Regions from separate parts of the Undibacterium sp. Di24W genome, predicted to be linked through region 1. Evidence: predicted binding sites of a transcription regulator. Region 1 holds the regulator's gene; each other region holds the start of a gene.
What was found. The regulator sigma-54, encoded in region 1, starts transcription at its own class of promoters, with help from an activator protein. The targets are predictions, from matches to a motif close to TGGCANGNAANCTGCTTT.
Positions count from the first base shown of each region.

Region 2: the regulator sigma-54 is predicted to act here: its motif matches at 1,101-1,118, upstream of ACO0KZ_RS14415 (ANTAR domain-containing response regulator).
Region 3: the regulator sigma-54 is predicted to act here: its motif matches at 1,072-1,089, upstream of ACO0KZ_RS01285 (urease subunit gamma).
Region 4: the regulator sigma-54 is predicted to act here: its motif matches at 1,068-1,085, upstream of ACO0KZ_RS07630 (pilin).

Region 1 is NZ_JBMPOP010000013.1:21,290-23,496, reverse strand. Features, by position in the region: gene hpf (ribosome hibernation-promoting factor, HPF/YfiA family) at 1-317, opposite strand, end outside; gene ACO0KZ_RS20080 (RNA polymerase factor sigma-54) at 446-1,933, opposite strand; gene lptB (LPS export ABC transporter ATP-binding protein) at 1,949-2,207, opposite strand, start outside.
Region 2 is NZ_JBMPOP010000006.1:196,299-198,505, forward strand. Features, by position in the region: gene ACO0KZ_RS14415 (ANTAR domain-containing response regulator) at 307-903, opposite strand; gene ACO0KZ_RS14420 (DUF475 domain-containing protein) at 1,145-2,176, opposite strand.
Region 3 is NZ_JBMPOP010000001.1:319,157-321,363, forward strand. Features, by position in the region: gene ureC (urease subunit alpha) at 1-330, opposite strand, end outside; gene ACO0KZ_RS01280 (urease subunit beta) at 327-635, opposite strand; gene ACO0KZ_RS01285 (urease subunit gamma) at 658-960, opposite strand; gene ACO0KZ_RS01290 (urease accessory protein UreD) at 1,125-2,000, opposite strand.
Region 4 is NZ_JBMPOP010000003.1:310,279-312,485, forward strand. Features, by position in the region: gene ACO0KZ_RS07620 (pilin) at 1-275, shown strand, start outside; gene ACO0KZ_RS07625 (pilin) at 488-946, shown strand; gene ACO0KZ_RS07630 (pilin) at 1,156-1,614, shown strand; gene ACO0KZ_RS07635 (hypothetical protein) at 1,747-2,207, shown strand, end outside.

The DNA of each region.
Region 1 (2,207 bases):
TTGATCGCATCATGTTGATGGTCTTGAATTTTATCCTTGTGTTTGATGACCTGACGATCGAGTTTGTCAATTAAGGTGTCGATGGCAGCATACAAATCGTGCGCCAGACTTTCTACATGTATATCTTTACCGCTAAGGTGTAAATTAATGTCAGCTTTGTGGCGTTTGTCCTTTTCCCGGAGCTTATCAACCGTCAGGATGACGGCGATATCAATGACTTGATCGAAGTGTCGTCTTACCCGCTCTAGCTTGCTTTGTACATATTCACGAATTGCAGGAGTAACTTCGACGTGGTGTCCACTGATGGTGAGATTCATACTACGCTCCTATGGTGATATTGTTTTATTTGCTTCTAAGTTGCCAGTCATTACGATCGCTCATTGGCAGAAATTTGTTTTGAGCTAAATCATATATAACGATAGAAAACAATATTTCAAGAACTGGTTTATAAAGATTTCCTTAGACCGACAGGGGGAATTTTCAGAGCCTCACGGTACTTTGCAACAGTACGGCGCGCGATGACCATGCCTTGTTCTCCCAATATGTCGGCGATCTTGCTATCCGAGAGGGGTTTTTTCTGGTCTTCTTCTCCTATTAATTGTTTGATCAGAGCCCGTATCGCTGTGGAAGATGCTTCACCACCGGTTTCCGTTGCGACGTGACTACCGAAAAAATATTTCAACTCAAACATGCCGTGCGGTGTCAGCATAAATTTTTGAGTTGTTACACGCGAAATAGTGCTCTCGTGTAATCCCAGTGTATCAGCTATTTCGCGCAAAACAAGGGGTCTCATTGCGACAGCACCATGCGTGAAAAAATTATATTGCCTTTCCACTATGGCTTGCGCGACGCGCAAAATAGTGTCAAAACGTTGCCGCATATTTTTGATAAGCCAGCGCGCTTCTTGTAGCTGCGGATTCAGGCAAGGATCACCGCGTTGCTGTTTCATTAAGCCTGCATACATTTGGTTGATGCGCAGGCGAGGCATCACATCGCGGTTCAGCATCACTTGCCACTCGTCGCCAATTTTCTTGACTACAACGTCAGGTACCACGTAGTCAGATTTTGCAATCGCAAATGCTAAGCCAGGCTTGGGATTACATTGACGGATGACAACTTGTGCTTCACGTAAATCTTCGTCATCACACTGTAGGAATTTGCGTAACTTGGTGAAGTCGCGTTGGGCAAACAAGGGCAAATATTGCTCGACGATTTGCAGTGCTAAACGACGCGTCACAAAGGGTATCTTAGGGAAACGCTTGATTTGCAGTGCTAAACATTCAGCGGTATTGCGTGCACCTACGCCTTCGGGTTCGAAGCTTTGCAGCATGGTTAAGGCAAACCGTAATTCCTCTAACTCGACGCAAAGGTCAATAGGAAGGCTTTCATAGATTTCATCCAGGCTCTCGCACAAATAACCATTCTCGTCGATGGCATCGATGATTAATTCGATCAGTGCTCGGTCACGTGGCTCTCTGATGTTCAGACGCATTTGTTCTAACAAATGTTCTCTTAAGGTGGTTTGTGCGGCCTCTAATTGCGGGCGACCATCTTCCTCGTCGTTGTTGGATTTAGAGCCGCTGCCAGGTGCATCATCGAAGCTCCAGTCGTCATTGTTGGCGGTTGCTGCTTCACAGTCGGCGACTTGTTCTGGGACGGCTTCCGTGCTGCTGCCGTTGTCGGGTGCTTTTTCTGTATTTTGAAATTCGCTTTCGCTTTGCTGGCTTGCATTGTTGATGCAGCCATCCGCCAGTAAACGAACTGCATTGTCCAGTGCATCGTCGACGCGTTCCAGTAAGGGATTTTCCGTCAACAACACTTCTAGCTCTTGATGTAATTCCAAGGTGGACAATTGCAGCAAACGTATTGATTGCTGCAATTGCGGCGTCAATGCCAAATGTTGCGAGGTGCGTAGCTGTAAGCTCTGCTTCATGGTTATGCCAATCGCTTACATGCGGAAATGTTCACCCAAGTAGACTCGACGTACCGTCTCATTGGTGATGATTTCGTCAGGGCGTCCACTCGCCAATACCGAGCCTTGATTGATGATGTAGGCGTGATCACAAATACCCAAGGTTTCACGTACATTGTGATCCGTGATCAATACGCCGATATCGCGTTCTTTTAAAAAGCGAACGATTCGTTGAATCTCAATCACAGCAATAGGGTCTACGCCCGCGAAGGGTTCATCCAGTAATACAAAACGT
Region 2 (2,207 bases), on a different contig from region 1:
GTTTGAGCAGGTAGGAAGACGCCTTTGTCTTTTCGGAAGTAATGACTAAGTCAACGAGCGTTGCAAGATTGTCTTTGCATTGCCTGTACTACTTAATTGGTCCTTCCTGAGAAATTTACCGCCGTTAGCAAATTTCTGTATGTACCGATGGGGTACTTGATCTTGTAGTTGCAATTACTGTGCCAACTGGTCTTATCGCTTGTTCGCCTTGCGCTTGCCAAGATCGTGCTGGTAAAAAAGACTTTTTGCACTGATTTGGAATCCAATTTGGTGCAATGCACTAAAAACGATCAGGCTTAAGTGGATTTAACCTAACAGATCCGCGACATCTAAAATGCGTTGCGCTAGGTCGACTAATTTGAGGTTTTTTTCCATCGCTTGCTTACGTAGCTTTTGATAGGCTTCGTTTTCGCTTAGGCGATGACGTTCCATTAGTAATCCTTTAGCGCGCTCTATGGTTTTACGTTCGGCTAGTTTGGTTTTGGTATCGGATAATTCCGAGCGCAGTTTTTGATCGGCGTTAAAGCGCGCTACCGCGACCTCTAGTACGGGTTTTACTCTATCGACTTGTAAGCCCGCTACAACATAGGCGGAGACACCAGCGGCCATTGCGGCTTCTAGTTGTGAGGGATTGCCGTCTTCTGTGAACAGGACGATAGGGCGTGGTGCATCGCGACTGACAATGACTAATTCTTCTAAGACATCTCTGGCGTCCGACTCGGCATCGATGATAATCAGGTCAGGCTGCAATTGAGTCAGCCTGTCAATCAGATACATATCACCGGGGATGGAGGCAATAATGTTATAGCCAGCTTGCAGCAAACCTATTCGTAAAGCGCGCGAGCGTGCCATTTGCAACTGCATCGCGGGATCTTGATCATGGGTATCCTCCGACACCGGCATCACGGTATTGATGACGACGATCTTCAGGTTAGGCGCATGAGGTTGAGACAAACAGGGCTCCAAAACTATGTGCGAAATTACATCGTCGAATCGGCTTGCCTTTGCCGGGCAAGGACTATCAATGTGATCCGCAATATGAAAATAAAATGTCGAATAAGGATTGTATGCTGCTACTTTCGGCTAACACACAAACTAGTCATGCAATATTCGAGCCACCTTATTTTGGGGTGCCGTGCTTCTCCTATTGACCTAATTTACGGTGTTGGATAGATGACCATAGAGATGCAACAATAAACGCAATGCCGATCAATCCGGTAAAAATTTCTGGTATGTGATATTTCATACTGGCGAACATGATTAAGGCCAAAATGCCTATCGCATAATGCGCGCCGTGTTCTAGATATACATATTCTTCCAAAGTGCCCTGACGCACCAGATACACGGTCATAGAGCGCACAAAGAATGCACCTATGGCCAAGCCCAGCATGATGATGACGACATCATTGGTAATGGCAAAGGCACCGATCACGCCGTCGAACGAAAATGACGCATCGAGTACTTCTAAATACAAGAAGCCGCCTATACCACCGCTTTTCACCACGGCACCAATGTCGATATCGGTGGATTCTTCTTTTTCCAAAAGGTCACTAATAAAATCGACCCATACATAGGTCACCACGCCCCATATGCCAGCCAGCAGCACGGCAAATTGTTGTGTCTCATCGACCATGCTCACACTCGCTATGACGACAAGTAAGGCGATCAATACAGGAATAGATCCGATAGTCCCAAATGAAGACATTTTTTCTTCTATGTTTCCGAGCCAGTGCATCTCTTTTTTCTCATCGAATAAGAAGTTCAAAAACACCAGTAATAGAAACACACCACCAAAAGCGGCCACTTCCGCATGATGACTGACCAGATGCGTAGAAAAAGCTTTGGGATTGTTGATCGCCAGATCCCAGACTTCCAGTATGCCGAGATCCGCTGCCTGTGCCACGATTACTAGGGGAAACACTAGGCGCATACCAAATACGGCAATGACGATACCGACTGTTAGAAATAATTTCTGCCAAAAAGCATCCCAATTCTTTAATACGGACGCATTCACTACCGCATTATCGAAGGAGAGTGATATTTCCAAGATCGCTAGAATTGAGGCGATACCAAGCGCAGTCAGCGCTGCATTGATGCCACCATGGGTATAACCCCAGTAAGCGGCAAGAGCTAATAGAACGATAGAGATCAGGATAGATACTTTGAAATGCTTCATGGGATTCCGATAAGGCCGTGTGTGTGTGTGT
Region 3 (2,207 bases), on a different contig from region 1:
CATACTGACACCGGATTGAATATCAGGATTGCCCGCTTTACCAATCGCGGCGATCAAGCCATTTTTTAAACCGATATCCGCTTTGATGATGCCCCAATGATCGAGAATAACAGCATTGGTAATCACCGTGTCCATCACCTCATCATGCAAGGCCTGCGACTGCCCCATCCCATCGCGTATGACTTTACCGCCACCGAATTTCACCTCTTCACCGTAAAAAGCGTAATCCGCTTCGACTTCGATGAATAGCTCGGTATCGGCCAGGCGTATTCGATCGCCTTTGGTTGGGCCATACATTTCCGCATAGGCTTGCCGGGAAATTTTACTCATTCCAAATCTCCCATCACCAAACCATTAAATCCAAACACGCGCCGTTTGCCGGCGAGTGCCACCAATTCTATGGTGCGTGTTTGCCCCGGCTCAAAACGCACTGCAGTACCAGCAGCAATGTTGAGGCGCATACCGTAGGCTACTTGCCTCTCAAATTGCAAGGCGGGATTGGTTTCAAAGAAGTGAAAATGGGAACCGACTTGTATCGGTCTATCTCCACTATTTGCGACTTTGATCGTGACGCTAACACGTCCGACATTCAATTCGATATCGCCTGTTTCGATCAGCATTTCGCCTGGGATCATAGATGCACCTGAAGTAAACAATTCATGGAATAGGATGGTGCACGGTCACCAGTTTGGTGCCATCAGGAAAAGTCGCTTCCACTTGGATATCTGGAATCATTTCGGCGATGCCTGGCATAACATCGGCACGCGTTAAAATTCTGGTGCCCTCAAACATCAACTCAGCCACCGTTTTTCCATCGCGTGCGCCCTCCATGATCGCAGCGGAAATCAGAGCCACCGCTTCTGGGTGGTTAAGTTTCAAGCCGCGCGCTTTGCGCCGCTCTGCCAATAGACTAGCGGTGAAAATTAATAATTTGTCGCGTTCACGCGGTGTTAATTCCATGGACTCGCCTAGATAATCTTGCTTTGTTGAGCAGCCAGTTGGGCGAGTTCAAAAAGTAGAATTTCGCTACGTCGCTGCATACCAGCTAAATTGCAACTGAATAGCAACTGATTAGCAAGTCCTGTGCCAGTTAGAAAGCGCTTAGATTTTTGGGGAAGTTGATTCTAGGTATTCCAGACGCGTAAGGGAATCGCATCGCGACCGATGACGACTGGGCGTAAAAACTGCCAGGCCAAGAGCATCAAACGTCTGGCTTGTTCGCTGGAATCGCCAAGATAGCGCACCACCGTAACGCCTTTTACCACCGTTGCACCAAATTGTTCACCCGGCGATAATTGCGCGGCAGCTGCCTCTCTAAGTGCATTGATATGATTTTGGCTGATGCTGCCGCCGACAGCGAGTAGGCTCGCGGTAACGCTGGCGTCCGCCAAACCAACCTGACTTGCCATCATCGAACTACCGCCTGATAACTGACCTTGTTCAAACCAGATCAACTTTCCGTCGCGATGGATAGTGGTCACTTGCCTAACTTTGCCTGCATTAAATTGTTCATTGGAGGCAGTACGACCAAAGCAGAAAATATCGCAAAAAATGAGCGATGCATCGCTTGCCAAAACTATCTCTTGTTTGAGAAGGACTTCAGCGCAATCGAAAAAAATTGTCTCTTGCGGCAGCCACTCCAAACTGGCACTTGCACCCACTTCCAAACGTAAGACTTGCTGAGAAAGTTTGCCATTCGCCTTATACCATTTGGCTGCGCCGGGCGTACTGATCAAAGCCTGTGCACCCGTAGAGACGCCTACTTCGGTACGTAAAATATCGCCACCCAAAATACCTCCAGGGGGATGGACAATAATGGCATGACAGATCTTCTTATCTTCGGGATAAAGTGGTTTTTGAACACGTAATGGGCCAAAATGCTGGCGCTCAGTTAGGCGGGTTACATCCTCATCTAACGTGAACCCAAGCTTCAGTCTGGCTTCACAAGCTGCTGTTACATGTGCGGTGAAGCTAGTCTCATTACGGGATTGGAAAGGCATTTATTCGTGGTCTTGAGTTCTGTCTTGCCACCACTATAGCGCCAAAAATCTCATTTCAGCTAATTTTTTGGAAGGCGTATTTACGGCTTTAAGGAGCACTCATGCGGAAATGCGACACACGGATTCTTATTTAAAAGTACAGCCAAAAATTCTGCCTTCAAAGAGTGCAAGAAATCGAGTTTTGCACCTTTTTCGAACACGATCGCA
Region 4 (2,207 bases), on a different contig from region 1:
GCTTGTGTGCGCAAGAAAAAGGTTCATTGGCGGGGTGTGGCAGCGGGGCTGGTGGTGTTCCAACGGCTGCTACATCAACTAGTAATACCGCTCTTGCTATTGCTGCGGGCGTCATTACTTTTACAAGTGCTGCGACTGATACTGCGGGTGTCGCATTAACTGGCGCTTATACGCCAACTGCACCAGCTACTTCTGATGCGCGTATGCCTTGGTCTATGACTGGTACAATTTGCAACATTACACGCGGTCTTAAAGGCACTGCAGGTTGCCCATAAATTGTCATTTGCGCAAAAAATTTTGGTTTCTATTCTGCTAAACGATTGAATGGCGTGGTCTCTAGGTAAACACGTTGTTAGGTTAATTCAAAAAATTGACTATTTGAATCTGTTTGAATTGAAGTGTGGTAGGGTGGTTGCTTCGGTTTATGCTGTTATGCAAAATGATGAATTTGGTATCAATAAAACTTTACTTTAAAACAGGTATTAAAATGAAGGCAGTTCAGATGTTTCAAAAGGCGCAGCAAGGTTTTACATTGATCGAACTGATGATTGTCGTGGCGATTATTGGTATTTTGGCGGCAGTTGCTATCCCTCAGTATGGCAACTACACATCGCGCTCACGTGCAGCAACATCATTGGCAGAGTTGTCACCGTTCCGCACGGCAATTGGCTTGTGCGCGCAGGAAACTGGTGCTTTGTCTGCTTGTGGTAGTGGTACAAATGGTGTTCCAACAGCTACTACGTCGACTAGCAATACTGCTCTTGCCATCTCAGCAGCCGGCGTTATTACTTTCACGAGTGCGGCGACTTCGTCCACTGGGGTAGCATTAACTGGTGCTTATACGCCAACTGCACCCGCAACGTCTGATGCGCGTATGCCTTGGTCTATGACTGGTACAATTTGTAATGTAACACGGGGTCTTAAAGGCACGGCAGGTTGTCCATAGCGAATGATTTGCCTTCCACGATTAAGTTTATCGGGTTGACAAAAAATGGCAAATTTTATTGAAACTGACAAAAAGTGTCGGTTTTCTGTGCGATATCGGGGTAATTGTTTAATTCGAGTTGTGGCATAGTAATTGCATTGGAAGTAGTTGCAGCGATTAGGTAGTAAATATAGGTATTAAAAGCGTTCTTAACTAACTGGAGTATGAAAATGAAATCAACTAAGATGTTTCAAAAAGCGCAGCAAGGTTTTACATTGATCGAATTGATGATCGTTGTTGCGATTATTGGTATTTTGGCGGCTGTTGCAATTCCTCAATATGGTAACTATACATCACGTTCACGTGCTGCAACTTCGTTGGCAGAGTTGTCACCGTTCCGTACAGCAATTGGCTTGTGTGCGCAAGAAACAGGTGCTTTGTCTGCTTGTGGTAGTGGTACAAATGGTGTTCCAACAGCTACTACGTCGACTAGCAATACTGCTCTTGCGATCTCAGCAGCGGGCGTGATTACTTTCACTAGTGCTGCGACTGATGCTGCTGGTACAGCATTAACTGGTGCTTATACGCCAACAGCACCAGCAACTTCTGATGCGCGCATGCCTTGGACTATGACTGGTACAATTTGCAATGTGACTCGCGGCCTCAAAGGTACTGCTGGTTGCCCATAATTGTATGAGTTTTACTGGCTAGGCATTCGTGCCAAGTTGAAGTAGTATGAAAATAAGGGCGCGTGAGCGCCCTTATTTCGTTTTGTTATATCGGTAATTTTTATTTATTTTATTTTTATTTAGATAATTTATATGAAAACACGATTAAAAGCCGCGGGCATTCATTTTTTATTAAGTCTTTTGATTGTTTCTGCTGTACTCTGTTTTTTTGCGTTTGTATGGTATTCAGCACCACTATTTGTGCTGCAAGATTTACATAAAGTGGTTATAACTTTGGTTGCTGTAGATATTGTTTTGGGCCCTTTGTTAACACTGATTGTTTTTAATCCTCAAAAGAAATCAATAAAATTTGATTTACTTGTTATTGGAATCATTCAAATTTCTGCACTTTCATACGGAATCTACACCAGCTATATTTCTCGTCCCATTTACGTGGTTTTTTGCGACGGCAGATTTAATAGTGTCACCGCAAACGAATACGCCTATTTAAATTTAAAGAAAATACCGCCAGATAATCCCTACTTGAAGCTTTCGGTAACAGGTCCATTGTGGCTGGGGGCGGTTAAGCCCGATAAGCTTAGCAAAGCTGATGA